DNA from 4 places in the Pseudomonas flexibilis genome. Region 1 is predicted to be linked to each of the others. Evidence: predicted binding sites of a transcription regulator. Region 1 holds the regulator's gene; each other region holds the start of a gene.

Region 1 (5,239 bases):
CGACATGCGCCAGGCCATGAAGCTGGTGCGTGACGAACTGGGCGCCGATGCCGCGATCATCGGCAATCGTCGTCTGGCCGGTGGTGTCGAGCTGGTCGCGGCGCTGAACTATCAGCTGCCCAATGAACTGGTGCGCGAGCCCAACCTGCAGCTGGAAGCCGAGCTGCGCAAGACCCAGGAAATGATTGCCTCCGCCCAGGTGGAGATGGCCATCCGCAGCGAAAGCGAGCAGACCCAGCCGGCACCGGTCGCGCCGGTCGCCCCGCCGGGGCCGCGTCGCGATCCGGAGAGCACCGAAGGCATGCTGGATGCGGTGCGCAGTGAGCTGACCGGTCTGCGCGAGCTGATCGAGATGCAGCTGGGCACCATGGTCTGGGGCAACATCCAGGAAAATCGGCCGCTGATCGCCAACCTCTGGCGGCGCATGCAGCGCATCGGCCTGCCGGTGGATGTGTCCAAGAAGCTGATGGACGAGGTCAGTGACGAGACAGACTCGCGTCGCGCCTGGCGCATCGTGCTTGCCCATCTGGCGCGCAGCCTGATCGTGCCCGAGCGCGAGCCGCTGGAAGAGGGCGGCGTGATTGCCCTGGTCGGCCCGGCCGGCATGGGCAAGACCACCACGCTGGCCAAGATGGCGGCGCGCTACGTGCTCAAGCACGGCGCCAAGAATATCGCTCTGGTGAGCATGGACGGCTACCGCATCGGCGCCCAGGAACAGCTCAAGACCCTTGGCAAGATACTTAACGTGCCGGTCACCCAGGTGGAGCCCGGCGAATCGTTGATCGAGGCCCTGGAGCCGCTGAGGAAGAAGCGTCTGGTGCTGATCGACACCGCCGGCCTACCGACCGCCGATCCGGCCCTGCGCCAGCAGCTCGACGCGCTGGCCGCCGCTGATCTGAACGCCCGCAATTATCTGGTGCTGGCGGCCACCAGCCAGGAACAGGTGTTGCGTGCCACCTATCAGAGTTACAAGCGCTGCGGCCTGGCTGGCTGCGTGATCACCAAGCTTGACGAAGCACTGAGCCTGGGCGAGATCCTCGGCGTGCTGGTCAGCGAGAAGCTGCCCCTGGCCTACCTGGCCGACGGGCCGCGCATTCCCGACGATCTGCATACGCCGCGCAGCCACCAGCTGGTGAGCCGTGCCGTGCGCATGCAGATGTCCGAAGATCCCAGCGAGGATCTGATGGCCGACATGTTCGCCGGCCTATACAACAACACCACGGCGCGTCGCGTCGGATAAGAATCAGGGGAAGCGGCTGGCTAGCCAGACCCTTCGCGCCGCGGCGCGAACAAGGACAGCAGGCCAGACTGGCGAATCAGTGGAGAGAACATGGGTAGCTTGCACCCCGTACAGGTGATCGCCGTGACCGGCGGCAAGGGTGGTGTTGGGAAGACCAGCGTCTCGGTCAACCTGGCGCTGGCCCTGGCCGACCTCGGCCGCCGGGTGATGCTGCTGGACGCCGACCTTGGCCTGGCCAACGTCGACGTGATGCTGGGCCTGACGCCCAAACGCAACCTGGCCGACGTGATCGAGGGCGAGTGCGAACTGCGCGACGTCATCTTGCAGGGGCCCGGCGGTATCCGCATCGTGCCGGCCTCCTCGGGCGCGGCCAACATGGTGCGCCTGACCAGTCAGCAACATGCCGGGCTGATCCAGGCGTTCAGCGACATCAGCGACAGCATTGACGTACTGATCATCGACACCGCCGCCGGTATCGGCGACGGCGTGATCAGCTTCGTGCGTGCGGCCCAGGAAGTATTGCTGGTGGTCACCGACGAGCCCACCTCGATCACCGACGCCTATGCCCTGGTGAAACTGCTCAACCGCGACTACGGCCTGAGCCGCTTCCGCGTGCTGGCCAACATGACGCACACCCCCGAGGAAGGCCGCAACCTCTACGCCAAGCTGACCAAGGTCACCGAGCGCTTCCTCGACGTGGCGCTGCAATACGTGGGGGCGATTCCCGCCGACGAGCTGGTGCGCAAATCCGTGCAGAAACAGCGCGCCGTGTACGAGGCCTACCCGCGTTCCAAGTGTGCGCAGGCCTACCGCGCGGTCGCCCAGAAGGTGGACAGCTGGCCGTTGCCGGCCAATCCGCGCGGCCACCTGGAGTTTTTCGTCGAGCGTCTGGTGAACAGGCCCACAACAGGTTCTTCCGCATGAGCTCACCCGTTCACATGTACAGCCATGCCCAGTCCCGTGACTCCCAGTACCAGCTGATCGAGCGCTACGCGCCGCTGGTCAAGCGGATCGCCTACCACCTGCTCGGCCGCCTGCCGGCCAGCGTGCAGGTCGAGGATCTGATGCAGGCCGGCATGATCGGTCTGCTGGAGGCGGCGAAGAAATACGATTCGGGCAAGGGTGCCAGTTTCGAGACGTATGCCGGCATCCGCATCCGTGGCGCCATGCTCGACGAGGTGCGCAAGGGTGACTGGGCGCCGCGTTCGGTGCATCGCAACAGCCGCATGGTCAGCGACGCCATCCGCGTGGTGGAGGCCAGAACCGGCCGCGACGCTAAAGATCACGAGGTTGCTGCCGAACTCCAGTTAAGTCTCGAAGAGTATTACGCGATCCTCAACGACACCCTGGGGAGTCGCCTGTTCAGTTTCGATGACCTGTTGCAGGAGGGCGAGGGCGGCGGTGCGCTGGAAGATATCGAGCACTCCCACCCGAGCCCTTCGCGCGAGCACGAGGACCAGCGCTTCCAGAATGCGCTGAGCGAAGCGATCGCCAACCTTCCGGAGCGCGAGCGCCTGGTGCTGTCGCTGTATTACGACGAAGAACTGAATCTCAAGGAAATCGGTGAGGTACTGGGGGTCAGCGAATCCCGCGTCAGCCAGTTGCACAGCCAGTGCGCCGCCCGTTTGCGGGCCCGGCTGGGCGAATGGCGGGCTCGCTGACAGGGCTTGCCGGTTTTCTGAAGAAGGGGACGCAGTCGGGATGACCCGGCTGCGTTTTTGGACTGTATGGAGGTCGACCGTTGGACAAAAACATGAAGATTCTCATCGTGGACGATTTCTCGACGATGAGGCGGATCATCAAGAACCTGCTCCGTGACCTGGGCTTCACCAACACCACCGAAGCTGACGACGGCCTCACCGCCCTGCCGATGCTGCAGAGCGGCAACTTCGACTTCCTGGTGACTGACTGGAACATGCCGGGCATGAATGGCATCGACCTGCTGCGCGCGGTGCGTGCCGATGAGCGCCTGAAGCACCTGCCGGTGCTGATGGTGACCGCTGAAGCCAAGCGCGACCAGATCATCGAGGCAGCCCAGGCCGGTGTGAACGGCTATGTGGTCAAGCCGTTCACCGCCCAGGGACTGAAGGACAAGATCGAGAAGATCTTCGAACGCGTCAGCGGCTGAACAGCGCCTTGGGGGCATGATGGAGCAGCACACAGATCCAAGGGGCGAGCTCGAAGCGAGCCTGATGGACAATGCACGGGAGCTGATTCGCAGCCTTGAGCAACGCGACTTCGGCGATGCCGTGCAGATCATCAACGAGCTGAACAAGGTGCGTGACCGTGGCCTGTACCAGGCCGTGGGGCGGCTGACGCGCAAGTTGCACACCGCGATCGTCAGCTTCCATATCGACCCGAATTTCCCCGAGTCGCGGGAGATGTCGGAGATCGCCGATGCCACCGAGCGCCTGAACTACGTTGTGTCGATGACCGAGCGCGCGGCCAATCGCACCATGGACCTGGTCGAGGCCACCGCGCCGGTGATCAGTCGGCTGAACGACGACGCCCGCGAGTTGCGTACCGATTGGCAGCGCTTCATGCGTCGCGAGATGGATGCCGAAGGCTTTCGCCAGCTGGTCAAGCGGGTCGAGCAGTTCTTTGTCCGCAGCGAACGCGAAAGCGAGAAGGTCGGCGCGCAGCTGAACGAGATCATGCTGGCGCAGGACTATCAGGACCTCACCGGCCAGGTCATCAAGCGGGTCACCAATCTGGTCACCGAGGTCGAGCGCGATCTGGTCGAACTGATGCTGATGGCCAGCCAGGTGGACAACTTCGCGGGCATCCAGCACGACCATGCCCAGCTGCGGGCGGAGCTCGATCAACAGAAACAACCCTCGCAGGGTGAAGGTCCGCAGATCCATGCCGATAAACGGGAAGATGTCGTCAGCAATCAGGACGACGTGGACGATCTGCTTTCCAGTCTAGGGTTTTAAGGGGCACGTAATGGGCGTCGATGCCGATGATGAGATCCTTCAGGATTTCCTGGTAGAAGCCGGCGAGATTCTCGAACAGTTGTCCGAACAGCTGGTGGAGTTGGAGAGCCGTCCGGATGACATGGATCTGCTCAACGCGATCTTCCGCGGCTTTCACACCGTCAAGGGCGGCGCGGGCTTCCTGCAGCTGAACGAGCTGGTGGAATGCTGCCACAGCTCGGAAAACGTCTTCGACATGCTGCGCAAGGGCGTGCGCCTGGTCGACGCCGAGCTGATGGACGTGGTGCTGCAGGGCCTGGACGCCATCAACGGCATGTTCGCCCAGGTGCGTGAAGGCAGCGAGCTCACGCCGGCCAGCCCGGAGCTGCTCGAAGCGCTGCACCGCCTGGCCGATCCGGCCGCCGCGCCCGCCGCGCCCGTTGCACCGACCCCGGTGCCTGCCGCGCCCGCACCCGGTCCCGTGGCGACGGAAAAGGAACAGGACCTGACCGACGCCGAGTTCGAAAGCCTGCTGGACGCCATTGGTGGCCCCGAAACGGCGGCTGACGGCGGCGAGTCCGCTGGCGACGAGATCACCGACGCCGAGTTCGAGAACCTCCTCGACCAACTGCACGGCAAGGGCCAGTTCAAGCCCGAGACGTTGCCGGCCAGCGATGCCGCCGCCGGTGACAGCATCACCGAATCCGAATTCGAGAACCTGCTCGACCAGCTGCATGGCAAGGGTCAGTTCAAGCCTGACGTTCTGGCAGGCCAGGAGCAGGCGCCAGCAGCCGGTAAGACGGCCGCTGGCGACGACATCACCGACGACGAGTTCGAGGCGCTGCTCGACCAGCTGCACGGCAAGGGCCAGTTCAAGCCCGAGCAGGTCGCCAGCGAGCCGCCCAAGGCCGCCGCGCCGGCGCCTCAGTCGGCGGCGGTCAAGCCACCCGCCGCCGTACCCACGGAAAGCGCGCCGGCCGCCAGGCCTGCCGCTGCCGCGCCGGCCAAGGCACCCGCGGCCATCGAGTCGGAAACCACCGTGCGCGTGGATACCGCGCGGCTGGACGAAATCATGAACATGGTC
Region 2 (5,239 bases), 250 kb from region 1:
TCAGCTCATCCTTCAGGTGAGCGACTTCGCGGTCCAGGGTGATCGACTCGATGGCGCGGTGAGCCTTGAGCATGATGGTGCCGCCGGGGGTCTCGTAGCAGCCGCGGGACTTCATGCCCACGTAGCGGTTTTCCACGATGTCCAGACGACCGATGCCGTTGGCGCCGCCGATGGCGTTCAGCTTGGTCAGCACCTGGGCCGGGGTCATCTCGACGCCGTCGATGGCCACGATGTCGCCCTTGCGGTAGGTCAGCTCGATGTAGGTGGGCACATCGGGAGCCTTCTCCGGGGAGACGGACCAGCGCCACATGTCTTCCTCGTGCTCGGTCCAGGTGTCTTCCAGCACACCGCCCTCATAGGAGATGTGCAGCAGGTTGGCGTCCATGGAGTACGGGGACTTCTTGCCGGCCTTGGCGAAATCGACCGGGATGTTGGCCTTCTGGGCGTAGGCCATCAGGGTTTCGCGGGAGGTCAGGTCCCACTCGCGCCAGGGGGCGATCACCTTCACGCCCGGCTTGAGCGCATAGGCGCCCAGCTCGAAGCGCACCTGGTCGTTGCCCTTGCCGGTGGCGCCGTGGGAGATGGCGTCGGCGCCGGTTTCGTTGGCGATCTCGATCAGGCGCTTGGCGATCAGCGGACGGGCGATGGAGGTGCCCAGCAGGTATTCGCCTTCGTAGATGGTGTTGGCGCGGAACATCGGGAACACGAAGTCGCGGACGAATTCTTCGCGCAGGTCGTCGATGTAGATTTCCTTGACGCCCATGGCCTTGGCCTTGGCGCGGGCAGGCTCGACTTCTTCGCCCTGGCCCAGGTCAGCGGTGAAGGTCACCACTTCGCAGTTGTAGGTATCTTGCAGCCACTTGAGAATCACCGAGGTGTCCAGGCCACCGGAATAGGCCAGAACCACCTTCTTAACGTCCGACATGCCATCAGCTCCACGGGTAGTACGGGAAAGCCCGCAATTCTACTGATGACGGGCCGCAAATGACAGGCCCGCAGCGCCCTCGGTGGCCCGCAATGCCTCGCTTCAGGCCGGCTGGGCGGAGTTGCCGCGGGCCAGGCGCTCCTGCTCCGCGTCGGATTCGGTCAACCGCTCCAGGTAGAGGGTGACACGGCGGTTCTTGCCGCGATTGGCTTCGCTGTTGTTGGGCACCAGCGGGTAGCGCTCACCGTGGAAGCGGATGCTGATCTGTCCCTCGGGAATGCCCTTTTCCTTCAGGTAGGCGGCCACCGCCATCGCCCTGCGGCGCGACAGGTCGCGGTTGGTCAGGCGGTTGCCGGTGTTGTCGGAATGGCCTTCCAGGCGAATGCTGTTGATGGTCGGATCGGCCTTGAGCAACAGCAGCACGCGATCCAGCTCCCGGCGGGCAGCGTCGCCCAGGTCGATACCGCTGTTGGCGAAACTCAGCTGCAGGTATTTGACCTGGTCGAAGTTGACCGGCAGCAGTTGCGTGGTGCACTGCTGGAACTCGCGGAACGCCTGGCCGAAGCGCGCCGGCAGGAGGCGTACTTCCATGTATTCGTTGGTCTGCCGGGTGCGATGGCGCACCAGCGGCGAACGCCCCTCCATCAGGCCGGTGAGCAGGCGCGCCGCCTGCTGGTTGTCGCTCTTGAGCAGCACCTGGTCGCCGTCGACCTTGACCTTGCCAATGCTGACGTCGCTGTGCTCCGGGCGCCAGGGCGCAGCGGCCACCAGCAGCGTGGCGGCGCCATTGCCCAGCCAGCGCTCGCGACTGATCAGCTGGAAGGTCGGCTGCTCGCCGGCGCGGCGCACGAACTGGCCCACGCCACCAAAGGTCTTGATCGGCTGGATCAGCCGGCATTCGAACTGATCACCCTCGGCGCGCCACTCCGCATGCTCCAGGCGCGGCTGGAAGGTCAGGGCGACCGACGGCAGACTGACGAACAGGCTGAGCAGAGCGGCATACTGCAGGCGCACGATGGGAGGGCTCCAGGGATTTACGGCGTTCCCCCGGCATATCGGAGCCGCGGGCGAAAACTTGAGGGGCTTCCTGTGCGACGTTTCACAGAACGCCACCGATCGAAACCTGCGCAACGCCGCGGTTCATCGTCTCGGCGGGCAGCCGGCGAGCGCATTTTCCGGTAGCATTCGCGCACGTTTCATCGCCCGGATCCTCTTCATGACCGACCGCCTTACCCTGCTGCGTCCCGACGACTGGCATATTCACCTGCGCGACGGCGCCGCCCTGGCGCAGACCGTGGCCGATGCCGCCCGTACCTTCGGCCGCGCCATCGTCATGCCCAACCTGGTGCCGCCGGTACGCAACGCGCAGGAAGCCGACGCCTACCGCCAGCGCATCCTGGCCGCACGCCCGGCGGGCAGCCCCTTCGAACCGCTGATGGTGCTGTACCTCACCGACAACACCTCCGCCGAAGATGTCCGTCAAGCCAAGGCCAGCGGCTTCGTCCATGCCGCCAAGCTCTACCCGGCCGGCGCCACCACCAACTCCGCGTCGGGCGTGACCAGCATCGACAATATCTTCCCCGTACTGGAAGCCATGGCCGACGTCGGCCTGCCGCTGCTGGTGCATGGTGAAGTGACCCACAGCGACATCGACGTGTTCGATCGCGAGAAGGCCTTCATCGATACCCACATGATCCGTGTCGTGGAGCGATTCCCGACCTTGAAGGTGGTCTTCGAGCACATCACCACCGGCGACGCCGCGCAGTTCGTGCGCGAAGCCTCGGCCAACGTGGGCGCCACCATCACCGCCCATCACCTGCTGTACAACCGCAACCACATGCTGGTCGGCGGCATCCGCCCGCACTTCTATTGCCTGCCGATCCTCAAGCGCAACACCCATCAGGAAGCCCTGCTGGATGCCGCCACCAGCGGCAACCCGAAGTTCTTCCTGGGCACCGATTCGGCACCGCACGCCCGCCACACCAAGGAAGCCACCTGCGGTTGCGCCGGCTGCTACACCGCCTACGCCGCCATCGAGCTGTACGCCGAGGCGTTCGAGTCGCGCAACGCGCTGGACAAGCTGGAAGGCTTCGCCAGCCAGTTCGGTCCGGACTTCTACGGTCTGCCACGCAACACCGACCGCATCACCCTGGTGCGCGAAGACTGGCAGGCACCGGCCGAACTGCCGTTCGGCGACCACCGCCTGATGCCGCTGCGCGCGGGCGAAACCCTGCGCTGGCGGGTACTGGAGGAACGCGCGTGAGCGAAGAGCTGTACGAAGACGACGAACTGGAAATCCGCTCCAGCGGCCCGAAGCATCCCATGGCCCGCCGCTTCCGCGGCTACCTGCCGGTGGTGGTCGACGTGGAGACCGGCGGCTTCAACTGCCAGACCGATGCGCTGCTGGAGATCGCCGCGACCATCATCGGCATGGACGAGCAGGGGCTGCTCTATCCGGAGCACACCTACTTCCACCGCATCGAGCCGTTCGAAGGCGCCAACATCGAGCAGGCGGCGCTGGAGTTCACCGGCATCAAGCTGGACCACCCGCTGCGCATGGCGGTCCAGGAAGAGCCAGCGTTGGCCGACATCTTCCGTGGCGTACGCAAGTCGCTGAAGTCCTACGGCTGCAAGCGCGCGGTGCTGGTCGGCCACAACAGCAGCTTCGACCTCGGCTTCCTCAATGCCGCGGTGCTGCGCACCGGCCTCAAGCGCAACCCGTTCCACCCCTTCTCCAGCTTCGACACCGCCACCCTGGCCGGCCTGGCCTATGGCCAGACGGTGCTGGCCAAGGCCTGCCAGGCTGCCGGCATTCCGTTCGACGCCCGCGAAGCCCATTCGGCCCGCTACGACACGGAAAAGACCGCCGACCTGTTCTGCGGCATCGTCAATCGCTGGAAGGAAATGGGCGGCTGGGACACCTTCGGGGAAGACTGATCCTCATCGAGCTGGCCGGCGCGTTCGTAGGGTGGACAACGTTTTCCTTGTCCACCACCGCGCCGCTACGGCGCGCCTGCGGCGCGTCGGTGGATCTATGAAGCGTGATCCCCCCTACGGTGTGACCGCTCCGCTCAGCAGCAAATTTTGACAATCGTTCTCATTAACATTAGTATCCGCCGCATCCCGATTTCAGTGCGACGAGCCCCCGCCATGTACGTCTGTCTTTGCCGAGGTGTCACCGACAACCACATCCGCGACGCGATCTACGAAGGCTGCTGCAGCTACCGGGAGGTGCGCGAGAACCTGGGCGTGGGTACCCAGTGCGGCAAATGCGCCTGTGTGGCCAAGCAGGTGGTGCGCGAGACCTTGAGCGAAGTGCAGGCCGGCCAGGCCGCAATGCTGGGCGGCGTGGCCCTGTTCTCTCCGGCCTGAATCAATCCGTCGAATTCCCGAGCCGGGCAGTCGCCCGGCTTTTTCATGCCTGCGCCATGCAGCAAGCCCCTTCGCAGCCTGGCTAAAACCGTAGGCGAGACGCCTTTTCATTCCGTTTGCCATCAAGGGCTTAGGTTTGACACCCGGGGACACTGCGGCCAGACTCGCCAACACGCATTTCCTCTCAGGCGGAGCATCATGAAAGGCGATACTCAGGTCATCCAGCACCTCAACAAGATCCTTGGCAACGAACTGGTGGCCATCAACCAGTACTTCCTGCACGCGCGGATGTACGAGGACTGGGGCCTGAACAAGCTCGGCAAGCATGAGTACGATGAATCCATCGACGAGATGAAGCATGCCGACAAGCTGATCAAGCGCATCCTGTTTCTCGAAGGCCTGCCCAACCTGCAGGACCTCGGCAAGCTGCTGATCGGCGAGAACACCAAGGAAATGCTCGAATGCGACCTGCGCCTGGAACAGATGGGCCTGCAGGACCTGCGCGCCGCCATCGCCTATTGCGAACAGGTCGGCGACTACGGCAGCCGCGAGCTGCTGGAAGACATCCTCGAGTCCGAGGAGGAACACGTCGACTGGCTGGAAACCCAGCTGGGCCTGATCAAGGCCGTCGGCCTGGAAAACTACCTGCAATCGCAGATGGACGAGTAATTCTCCCGTCCGCAACGCAAAAGCCCCGGCAGTGCCGGGGCTTTTTGTTCAGAGGCCGGATCAGGCGTCCTTGCGGGCCGCCGCGGCTTCCTTGATCAGGGTCTGCAGCTCACCCTTCTCGAACATCTCCAGCATGATGTCGCTGCCACCGACCAGTTCGCCGTTGACCCACAGCTGCGGGAAGGTCGGCCAGTTGGCGTACTTGGGCAGCTCGGCGCGGATTTCCGGGTTCTGCAGGATGTCCACGTAGGCGAATTTCTCGCCGCAGCCCAT
Region 3 (5,239 bases), 270 kb from region 1:
TTGCTGGCCACGTCCTGGGCGGTGGCGCTCATTTCCTGGGCGGCGGTGGCCAGCATGTCCACTTCGCGGAACTGGCGCTGCATGCCCTCGTTGGTCTGCGACGCCAGCGCCAGCGACTGGTCGGCGGTGGCGCGGGTCGCCTGCGCCGCCTGCTTCACCTCGGCGATGATCGGCTGCAGCTTGTCGAGGAAGCGGTTGAACCAGCCGACCAGCGTGCCCAGCTCGTCCTGCCGCGCGTAGTCCAGGCGGCGGGTCAGATCGCCCTCGCCGCTGGCGATGTCCTTGAACATGTCCGCCACGGCGAGGATCGGCCGGGTCACGCTGCGCGCGGTCAGCCAGATCAGCAGCAGGCCGACGCCGGTGGCCAGCAGGCCGAGCATCAGCGACACCAGGCTGTCGCTCAGCCGGCGCTGGTCCAATTGACGCTCCAGGTCGAGCACCGGGGCCTGCACGATGCGCTGGGGAATCTCCAGCAGCACCGACCACGACGGACTGTCGGGGATGGGCGCGAAGGGGTGCAGGACTTCCAGCATCTCGCCGTACTGGCTGACTTGCGGCCGGCCCTGGGCGATGCGCTGCAGCAGGTCATCATGACCCGGATAGGCGGTCGCGAAGCCCTCGCCGAGCAGCCCGGCGTTGCCGCTGTAGCCGGCCAGCAGGCCTGCGGTACTGATCACGCCCATGTGGCCCTGGCCGCCATACAGCGTCTGGTTGGCGGAGCTGGCCAGCGTCTGCAGGCGGTTCAGGCTGATGTCCACGCCGAACACCCCGACCACCTTGCCGTCGCGCAGCAGCGGGAAGGCAATCGAGGTCATGAGGATGTTCCTGCCGTCCACCGCGTCCACGTAGGGATCGATCACGCACACCCGCTGGCGCTCGTGCGGACAGCGGTACCAGCTGTTGTAGGGCAGGCCGTTCTTGCCGGGCGTGGCGTCATTGATCAGCGCTTCGCTGATGGTCTCGTGCTCCAGCGTCTCGCCGTCGCGGGACCAGTAGATGCTGAAACGCCCCGTCTCGTTGGCGCCGAACTCGGCGCGCTCGGCGAACAGCGCGTCCTTCTCGTCCAGCGCATCGGGCTCGAAGACCAGGTAGAGGCCGAACAGGTCCGCGTTGTTCTGCAGCGCGTTACCGGCCAGGCGAACGAGGTCTTCACGCAAATCGAACGCGCTGTCCATGCGGGCAATGGACTGTTCGCGCATCAGCTGCACCTGGCCGAGGATGCCGCTGCCGTACTGATAGGTGTCCATGAACAGACGCTGGATGCGCAGTGCCTGGGTCTGGCCATAGGCGCTGATGCGCTCGCCGGCCGCCTCCTGCAGCATGGCGCTGCCGGCCTCCTTGACCAGCACGCTGCTGCGCTGGGTCTGCTGCAGCGAGGCGCCGATCAGCACGGCAACGATCAGCACCAGGCACAACCCCGCCAGCAGGGTGATTTTCCAGGCAATGGACAGACGCGAAGGGGACATGGCCAACAACTCCCTAACAGGACCACTTTTTTCCTGGCCGAACTCCACCAGGCCTTTCGGGGTTATCGGCACCCTTGGCCGTCACCTGAGCGAATCGGGTGCATTGACGTCATTTTTTTGTAACACCAGCCCCGCCGCGGTGCGTCATCTCCTGCCTGCGCTCAGGCTCGCGCCTGGCGGCGCGGCCAGGTCAACGTGAAACGGGCACCGCCCAGCGTGCTGCGGCCCACCGAGGCGCGCCCGCCATGCCAGTGGATGATGCGCCGCACGATGGACAACCCCAGACCGTGGCCGCCCAGGGAACGGGCGCGACTGTCATCCAGGCGCAGGAAGGGCGTGAAGATGCGCTCCCAGGCCTCGCGGGGCACGCCGGGGCCGTCATCCTCGACATCCACCCGGCAGACGTCGCCGGCAATGCTGTAGTTCACCCGCACCCGTCGCTCGGCATGGCGCAGGGCGTTGCTGACCAGGTTGAGCACCGCCCGTTGCAGATAACGCGGCTCCGCTTCAATCAGCCCGCCATCGGGCGCCGGGCGCCAGACGCCGCGCTCCAGACGCACCTCGACGCGCAGCGGCGCCGCCTCGTCCATCACCCGCTCCAGCAGCGCCGGCAGATCGACGTCCTGGAAATCCAGCTGCGGCGAGCCCTGCTCCAGACGGGCGTAGACCAGCATCTCGTCGACCAGACGGTCCAGCTCCTGGATGTCGTGGTCCATGCCGGCCAGGTACTTGCGCCGCTGCGCCGCGTCCTCGCTGTCCTCGACCATCTCCAGGCCGAAGCGCAGGCGCGCCACCGGCGTGCGCAGCTCGTGGGAGACGGCGCGCACCATCTCGCGCTGCACGCTGATCAGCCGCTGCACGTGCTCGGCCATGGCATTGAAGGCCGCGGCCAGCCGCCCCACCGAGTCGCCCTCGCCTTCCGGCACCCGCGCCTCCAGCTTGCCGGCGGCGATCCGCGTGGCCGCCGCCTCCAGGCCGCGCAGGCGGTATTCCAGGCGGCGCACCAGGGCGTACAGGGTCAGGCCGATCAGGCTCAGCCCGAGCACGGTGAACAGCACCAGCAGTTGCGGCGGGTAGGGATTGAGCGGGTACAGCGGGCCGATCTCCAGAATCCACGGCGTATCGACCTGGCCGACCATCACGCGGATCGAGTCGCCGCCCCTGGCCAGCGCCATCACCGTATCGCCCTCGACCAGGCGCCGGCGCTGGTCGGCGTCCAGCTCCATCTGGTCCATGGCGCGCAGGTGCACGGGGTAGCCGAAGCCCTTGGCCTCCGCCAGCTCGGCCAGGCGCTGGCGCTGCTCGGGGGCCGGGTAGCGGCGCAGCTCGTCGCTGATCAGGAACAGCGTGGCGCGCGCCAGCTGCTCGCTGACCTGCTCCACGGTCGCGGTGAGCACCAGACGCTCCTTCTCGCTGACCAGGCTGTAGATCAGCGAAGGATTCAGCCGCTCGACCAGCACCTGACCGCGCAGCAGGCGCGTGCGGCCACGGCTATCCAGCTGCACGTCGGCCAGGCTCTCCAGATGCAGCGGCGTGCCCAACAGTCGCCCCCATAGCGCCATGGCGCGGGTGCGCTCCACCGCGTCCATGCCGGCCAGGTTGTCGGCCATCAGCCGGAACGAGCCCTGGGCCAGGCGCTCGCGGTAGTGGTCGTGGCGCAGCGCGTTGACCAGCTGAAGACTGCCCACCGCCAGCAGTGCCACCAGCACCAGGGCGGCCAGCATGCCGGCGTAGATACGCAGGAAGATGGAATTCACAGGGCGCGTTCCTGACCAGAATGGGCAGGAGTCTAACCGGCCTGCCCCGCAATGGGGATCGTAGGGTGGACAACGCTTTTCTTGTCCACTGCCACACCGCTGCGGCGGCGGCCGGCCGCCGAATCAAAGCTCCTCCGCCACCTCGCGCACGAACAGATAGCCCTTTCCGCGGATGGTCTTGATCAGGCGTGGGGTGACCGGGTCGTCGCCGAGCTTGGGGCGGATGCGGGAGATGCGCACGTCGATGGAGCGGTCCTGGCCGTCGTATTCGATGCCGCGCAGCTGGGTGAAGATCTCCTCGCGCGACAGCGTGCGTCCGGCGTTGAGCGCCAGCAGCCAGAGCAGGTCGAACTCGGCGCCGGTCAGGTCGACGCGTTCGCCGCCCAGGGTGGCTTCGAGGCGCGCGTGGTCCAGCTGCAGCGAGCCAAAGCTCAGGCGCTGCACCGCCTCGGCGGGCGCCTCGTGCCGGCGCAGCAGGGCGCGGATGCGTGCCAGCAGCACCACCGGACGCACCGGCTTGCACACATAGTCGTCGGAGCCCATCTCCAGGCCCTGCACCTGATCGAGGTCGTCGGTACGCGCGGTGAGCATCAGGATCGGGCCGTCGTAGCCCTGTTCGCGCACCCGCCGGCAGATGGAAAAGCCGTCCTCGCCCGGCAGCATCAGGTCCAGCACCACCAGCGCGGGACGCTCGGCGAGGATCTGATTGACCGCCCGCCGGCCATCGGCCTGCACGCTCACCGCCAGCCCCTGGGATTCGAGGTAGTCGCGGGTCAACTCCGCCAGGCGGGCGTCATCCTCGACGATGAGGATGTGACAGCGGTCCGGCATGACATCTCTCCTTGGCTTGCGAATGGCCGGCATTGTATCGGGTTTGCCGCGCCGGGCCGACACGGCCCTGGCTTGCCAGGGAGCGGCTTCGGCCGCGATCAGGGCGCACCTTGAAAAGCACTGAGGCTGACGCGGCTCCCCCGGGTTTCCCCGCCACTACATATAGGGGGAGAAATCCCTCACAAAACGATGAAAAGCGCTGAGCGAGCCGCCATGCCCATTGCAGCGGGGTGTGCAAAGGAAACCCACAGGCTTATCCACAGAAGGGCTCGGCGGGGTGGCTTGTCTTTCCCGTCGGCTGCCATTATCTTGCGCCGCATCAAGCAGAACACACTACATGTTGTGTTTCGGCGGAACCCGAGAGAACGAAAGGAATCCAACCCGTCAAGGGCCGAACAGGCCGGACGGGCAACGCCACGGGCGAGGAATCGCCGCTGTCGACAGACGACGCCCCTGCGGGCACGAACTGAGGTCAGTCACCAGGTGTTGCGAGCGAGGCGCGTGCCTCGATCAATCCGGGAGCCAGGGAGGCGTTTACGCCGTATGCCACCCCATCCCCTTGTCACGCCAATTTGCCGGCGATTTTTCCCCGGCATGGCGTTTTTTTGCCCGGCGAGCGGCCATAGCCGTCACGCGGAAGAAGCATTGGAAACGTGGAGCAGCCCATGCAAACCGACAATACCGCCATCAGCCCGGAACTGAGCGCCACCGCGCCCGGCAGCCTGAAGGTCATCAAGCGTAACGGCACCGTGGTGCCCTACACCGACGACAAGATCAGCGTGGCCATCACCAAGGCCTTCCTGGCCGTGGAAGGCGGTCAGGCAGCGGCGTCGAGCCGTATCCACGACACCGTGGCCCACCTCACCGCGCAGGTGACCGCCACCTTCACCCGCCGCATGCCGTCGGGCGGCACCATCCATATCGAAGACATCCAGGACCAGGTGGAACTGGCGCTGATGCGCGCCGGCGAGCAGAAGGTCGCCCGCGACTACGTGCTGTACCGCGAAGCCCGTTCCCAGGAACGCAAGCGCGCCGCCGAGGCCCACAACGTGGCCCAGCCGCACCCGAGCATCCGCGTCACCCTGGACGACGGCAGCCAGCGCCCGCTGGACCTGGGCCGCCTGCAGACGCTGATCCGCGAAGCCTGCGAAGGCCTGGCCGAGGTGGACGGCGCACTGATCGAGC
Region 4 (5,239 bases), on a different contig from region 1:
GCCCAACGCGGCATAGCTGTCCAGCAGGTTCAGCGCACGCAACTCGACCCGGTTGCGCACGGCGGGCTTGATCGACCACTGGCCCGGCGCCACCTGGTCGAAATAGCGCTCGCGACGCTCCGGCGACAGGCCGCGCGCCATGGCCAGGCCATCGTAGACACCTGCCCGACAGGCAGCCAGCATCGCCCCGGAAAGCTCGGTGGCGACGATCTGCGCGCCCATGCGCAACATGCCCGGGTTGGCCCGCTCGAATTCGTCGATGGTCATCGACAGCGAGTAGGGTTCCTGGCCCGAGGAACAGGCCGCCGACCAGATGCGCGGGCGCAGCGTGGGCGAGGCCTTGAGCAGCTCCGGCAGCACGCGGCTCTTGAGCACCTCGAAGGGGTAGCCATCGCGGAACCACAACGTTTCGTTGGTAGTCATCGCGTCCACCACTTCCTCGCGAAGTCCGCCACGCGGCTGTGCCTGGATGCGCTGCACCAGCTCGGTGAGCGTCTTGATGCCGCGCTGCTCCATCAACCGGTTGAGGCGACTGGACACCAGATACTGCTTGTTGCTGCCCAATTGAATGCCGCTGGTCTTTTCCAGGAAATCCCGGAACAGCTCGAAATCCAAATTACCTGAAGACACCTAACCCGCCTTAACCATAAATAAGTACGCCGAGCCTGAACGAACGGCCATCAGTCTCGTGCTTCGATTCGGGCGATCACCCGGTCGGCCAGCTCGTCGGGACGGAACTTGGAGAGAAAATCGTCCGCCCCCACCTTCTGCACCATGGCCTGGTTGAACACGCCGGAAAGCGAGGTGTGCAGCAGCACGTGCAAGCCCTGCATGCGCGGGTCCTGGCGAATCTCGGCGGTCAGAGTGTACCCGTCCATTTCCGGCATTTCGATATCGGAGATGACCATCAGCAGCTCGTCTTCCGGACGGCGTCCTTCGTCGGCCATCTTCTGCAGGAACTGCAGGGCCTGGCGCCCGTCGCACAGGGCGGTGACCTCCACGCCGACGCCCTCCAGGCAGCGCAGGATCTGCTTGCGCGCCACCGAAGAGTCATCCACCACCAGCACGTGCTTGCTGAGCGCGCGGGCCTGGATATCGGCGGACACCGGCTGCTCGATCTGCGTGCGACTGGGCACCGTCTCGGCGAGGATCTTCTCGACGTCGATGATCTCCACCAGCACGTTGTCCACGCGGGTCACCGCGGTCAGGTAGTGCTCGCGGCCGGTGCCCTTGGGCGGCTGATGGATCTCGTCCCAGTAGAGGTTGACGATGCGCTCCACCGAACGCACCAGGAAACCCAGCACACGGGTGTTGTACTCGGCAATGATCACGAAACTGTTCTGGCGGTCGGCCAGCGGGCGCCGCCCGGTGGCCAGGGCCATGTCCAGGATCGGGATGGTGCCGCCACGAATGTTGGCCACGCCGCACACCACGCTGCTCGACTTGGGCATGTTGCTCAGGCGCGGGCAGGGCAGGATTTCCTTGACCTTGAAAACGTTGATGCCATACAGCTGCGAACCGTCCAGCCGGAACAGCAACAGTTCCAGACGATTCTGTCCGACCAGCTGAGTCCGTTGGTTTACCGAATCCAGTACACCGGCCATGCCGGACTCCTTCTTGAAAATGGGACCTGAACGCCGGGACGTCGCCCGGCCCGGCGCGCCTGTCGCAAGCCACGCCGACAAAGCGCCGGCACGTCCCTTGCTACTTCGCGAACATGATCCTGATAACGACAGTTTTCCGACGCCTGCGTGGCCTGGGCCTTGCCCTGGCGACCACGGCCGCCCTGCAAATCCCCGCCGTCGCCGGCGCGGCGGCGCAAACCTTACCTGAGCACCTTATCGGCGCCACCGAGGCATTTCTTGAGGAACAGGTAGCGAACTATTTGCAACGGGCCAGTATCGGCGGACGCTACGAGATCCAGGTCAACCGCCTCGACTCGCGCTTGCGCATGCCGGCCTGCGATCAGCCGCTGGTGGCCAGCCTGGAAAGCCCGGCCCAGCCGGTGGGCCGGGTCACCGTGCGCGTTGGCTGCCAGGGCAGTTCGACCTGGAGCCTGTTCGTGCCGGCGCAGGTGCGCCTGTTCCGCCAGGTGGTGGTTGCCCAGCGTCCGCTGGCGCGCGGCGCCATCCTCGAGGCCCAGGACATCGACTGGCGCGAGCGCGACGTGGGCACCCTCACCCAGGGCTACCTGACCGAGCCCGAGCAAGCCCTTGGCAGCAAGCTGACCCGCCCGGTGAGCATCGATCAGGTGCTCACCCCCAACCATCTGGAACGCGCGCCGGTGGTACGCAAGGGCGATCATGTGGTAATCAGTGCCGGCGGCGCGGCGCTGTCCGTGCGCATGCCCGGCGAAGCCCTCCAGGAAGGCGCCATCGGCGAGCAGGTGCGGGTTCGCAACCTGAGCTCGCAGCGCATCATCAAGGCGCGCATCAGCGGGCCGGGACAGGTGGTCGTGGACCTCTAGTCTCACATGCGACGCGCCCACCGTCAGAAACTGTGAGCCGAAACGCAAAAAGCCGACAACAGGCGTTAAAGTTCTGACGCGAACGGCCGAAACTAGTGGCAAGCGTCCACTGCTCCGTTCGAGGTAGCACATCATGGTTATCGATTTTCAGCGGCCGAACAGCGCCTCCGCGCCGGCCGGCATTACCCGCAGCAACCCTGCGCAGCCCACTGCCCCGATCAGCGAAACCGCCAGCGTCGCGCCTGCGGCCGAGAGCGGCGAATCCGTGCGTTTCAGCGCGGAAGTCCAGCATTTGCAGCAGATCACCGATCAGCTGCGCGAACAGCCCGAAGTCGACGCCGCGCGAGTCGAACGCCTGCGCCAGTCCATCGCCGACGGCAGCTACCAGGTGGACAGCCAGCGCCTGGCCGGCAAGCTGCTCGCCTTCGAATCGCAACGCTGACACGCCTCACCGGGAGTAGCGGACGCCACGTCTTCCTGAGGTGCTCATGCCCGTCGCCCAACTTCTGAACAGCTTCCGTGCGGATATCGAGCAGGCGCAACGCCTGCTCGAACTGCTGGAAAGCGAGCATCACGCACTCTGTCATTGCGAACTGGCCGTGCTGGAAAGCCTGCTGGGTGATAAGACCCGCCTGCTCGACGAGCTGGACCGGCAGCGTCACCAGCGCAGCGACCTGCTGCGCGCCAGCGGCCTGAGCGCCGATCGCGCCGGCCTGGAAACGCTGGCCGCCCGCTCCTCCGACGGCGAAGCGTTGCTGGAGGCCGCCACGCAACTCGCCGAGCTGCTGGACAGCTGCCAGGGGCTCAATCAGCGCAACGGCCGCCTGATCCAGAACGGCCAGACCAATGTCGAAGGACTGCTGATGGTGGTGCGTGGCAAAAACGACGCCGCAGGGCTGTACAATCGCCTCGGTCAAAGCGCCGCCAGCATCGCCCGTCAGCGTCCCCTTTCCCAGGCCTGACCCACCCCGTAGCACGGCGTCCCGCAGGATTGGTTTTGGAGTACGCGGACAGTGTCGAAATTCAACATCGAAGAAAAGCCCGACCAGGGGCCCGTCACCTACAGGGAGCCCATCGAAGTGGCCGGCCATCTGCGCACCCTGGCCACCCACAAGGAACGGGTCAACATCTCCTTCGATGAACTGCCGGTGACCCGCCACGGCTACACCGTGCTGCTGGCGGTGGACCGCGAACGCAAGTTGATGGCGCTCGACGAAGTGCTGCCCCTGGAAAGCGAACGCCACCTGCTTGACGGCCAGACCTTCTCCGCCGAGGGCTACCACGAAGGCGTGCGCATGGCCTGGACCAGTCGCAACTACCGGGTCAAGCGCGGCAGTCTCGAAGGGACGCCGTGCTTCTGGATCGACCTGCCCGACGAACTGGAGTACCACCAGCGCCGCGACGCCTACCGCGCACCGCTCAAGCGCACCCAGTCGCCCAACGTCAACCTGGCCGGCAGCAAGCTGTCGCCTTCGCTGGTGGGCAAGCTGCTGGACATCTCCGCCACCGGCTGCAAGGTGCAATTCCCCGGCAACCTCACCGATTACCTGCAGAGCGGCACCGTCTACGAACGCCTGAGCATCGCCCTGCCGGACGCCACTCTGGTGGTGGCCGTAGAGCTGCGCCACCTGTATTTCGACCGCAGCCGCGAATCCAGCATGGTCGGCTTGCGCTTCTACGAGATCAGCGGCTACGAACAGCGCCAGATCGAGCGCTACGTGTTCCAGTTGCAGCGCGAAAGCCGCCGTCTGGACTTCGAAGACGAGTAAAGCGCCACGCGGCGCTTTACCTCACACCCAGGGCGCCAGATGGCGCCTTTCCCACGGCGTGATCTCGTCGTAATAGCTGCCCAGCTCCATCAGCTTGGCCGCGGCATAGCACTCAATGAAATCCGCCCCGCACAGCTCGCGCGCCAGCACGCTGTGCCGCAGGCGCTCCAGCGCCGCCGACAGGGTGAACGGCAGCTGCAAGGCCGGCGGCGCCTCGAAGGCGCCCCGCGCCGGTGGCGTCGGCTCCAGACCCAGGCGCATGCCGCGCAGCCCCGCCGCCAGGCTGGCGGCGATCACCAGGTAGGGATTGGCGTCGGCGCCCGGCAAGCGGTTCTCCACCCTTCGCGCCGACGCCTCGCTGAGCGGAATGCGCAGCCCGGCGGCGCGGTTGTCGTAGCCCCAGCAGGCGTTGTTGGGCGAGGCGAAGGGATGGAACAGGCGCTGATAGGAATTCACATAGGGCGCGAACAGCAACGTGAGCTCACCCAGCGCGGCCTGCAAGCCGCCAATGAAATGCCGGAAGGCCGGGGTCTCGTTGCCCTCCTCGTCACTGAACAGGTTCGTACCATCGTCGCGGCGCACCACGCTCTGGTGCAGGTGCATGGAGCTGCCCGGCGTCTCGGCCAGCGGCTTGGCCATGCACACCGCGATCAGCCCGTGTCGCAGCGCGATCTCCCGCAGCAGGTGCTTGAACAGGAAGGTCTGGTCGGCCACCTGCAAGGCGTCGCCGTGCAGCAGGTTGATCTCGAACTGGCTGGCGCCCATCTCGTGCAGGAAGGTATCGCGCGGCAGCCCGAAGGCGCGCATGGCGGCGTACACCTCATCGAAATAGGCCTGCTGACTGTGGTTGGCGCCCACGCTGAACGCCGCCGCCGCGCCGGAAGGCCGGCCGTCCAGGCCGCACGGGGGCACGAACGGCCGCAATGGATCGGGATTGGGCTGGAACAGGAAGAACTCCAGTTCGCTGGCCACCACGGGGGACAGGCCCTCTGCGGCATAGTCA

The links. Region 1 encodes FliA, which starts transcription of late flagellar genes. Its sites were predicted from a motif close to CTAAAGTTTNNNNNNNNNNNGCCGNTAA; they were not measured.
Region 2: the regulator FliA is predicted to act here: its motif matches at 1,978-2,005, upstream of PT85_RS04270 (flagellar protein MotY).
Region 3: the regulator FliA is predicted to act here: its motif matches at 1,529-1,556, upstream of PT85_RS18635 (methyl-accepting chemotaxis protein).
Region 4: the regulator FliA is predicted to act here: its motif matches at 2,533-2,560, upstream of flgM (flagellar biosynthesis anti-sigma factor FlgM).

What each region holds. Positions count from the first base shown of each region.
Region 1 covers NZ_JTAK01000002.1:354,710-359,948, forward strand. Annotated here, with positions in the region: gene flhF (flagellar biosynthesis protein FlhF) at 1-1,240, shown strand, start outside; gene fleN (flagellar synthesis regulator FleN) at 1,331-2,164, shown strand; gene fliA (RNA polymerase sigma factor FliA) at 2,161-2,901, shown strand; gene PT85_RS05455 (chemotaxis response regulator CheY) at 2,994-3,368, shown strand; gene PT85_RS05460 (protein phosphatase CheZ) at 3,388-4,176, shown strand; gene PT85_RS05465 (chemotaxis protein CheA) at 4,187-5,239, shown strand, end outside.
Region 2 covers NZ_JTAK01000002.1:104,932-110,170, reverse strand. Annotated here, with positions in the region: gene PT85_RS04275 (argininosuccinate synthase) at 1-925, opposite strand, end outside; gene PT85_RS04270 (flagellar protein MotY) at 1,028-1,939, opposite strand; gene pyrC (dihydroorotase) at 2,142-3,188, shown strand; gene rnt (ribonuclease T) at 3,185-3,862, shown strand; gene PT85_RS04255 (bacterioferritin-associated ferredoxin) at 4,076-4,297, shown strand; gene bfr (bacterioferritin) at 4,496-4,966, shown strand; gene grxD (Grx4 family monothiol glutaredoxin) at 5,027-5,239, opposite strand, start outside.
Region 3 covers NZ_JTAK01000002.1:85,721-90,959, reverse strand. Annotated here, with positions in the region: gene PT85_RS18635 (methyl-accepting chemotaxis protein) at 1-1,466, opposite strand, end outside; gene PT85_RS04175 (ATP-binding protein) at 1,628-3,223, opposite strand; gene PT85_RS04170 (response regulator transcription factor) at 3,347-4,054, opposite strand; gene PT85_RS04165 (ribonucleoside-diphosphate reductase subunit alpha) at 4,720-5,239, shown strand, end outside.
Region 4 covers NZ_JTAK01000001.1:189,796-195,034, reverse strand. Annotated here, with positions in the region: gene PT85_RS00980 (CheR family methyltransferase) at 1-630, opposite strand, end outside; gene PT85_RS00975 (chemotaxis protein CheV) at 681-1,604, opposite strand; gene flgA (flagellar basal body P-ring formation chaperone FlgA) at 1,718-2,467, shown strand; gene flgM (flagellar biosynthesis anti-sigma factor FlgM) at 2,601-2,909, shown strand; gene PT85_RS00960 (flagella synthesis protein FlgN) at 2,956-3,429, shown strand; gene PT85_RS00955 (flagellar brake protein) at 3,481-4,236, shown strand; gene PT85_RS00950 (glutamine synthetase family protein) at 4,258-5,239, opposite strand, start outside.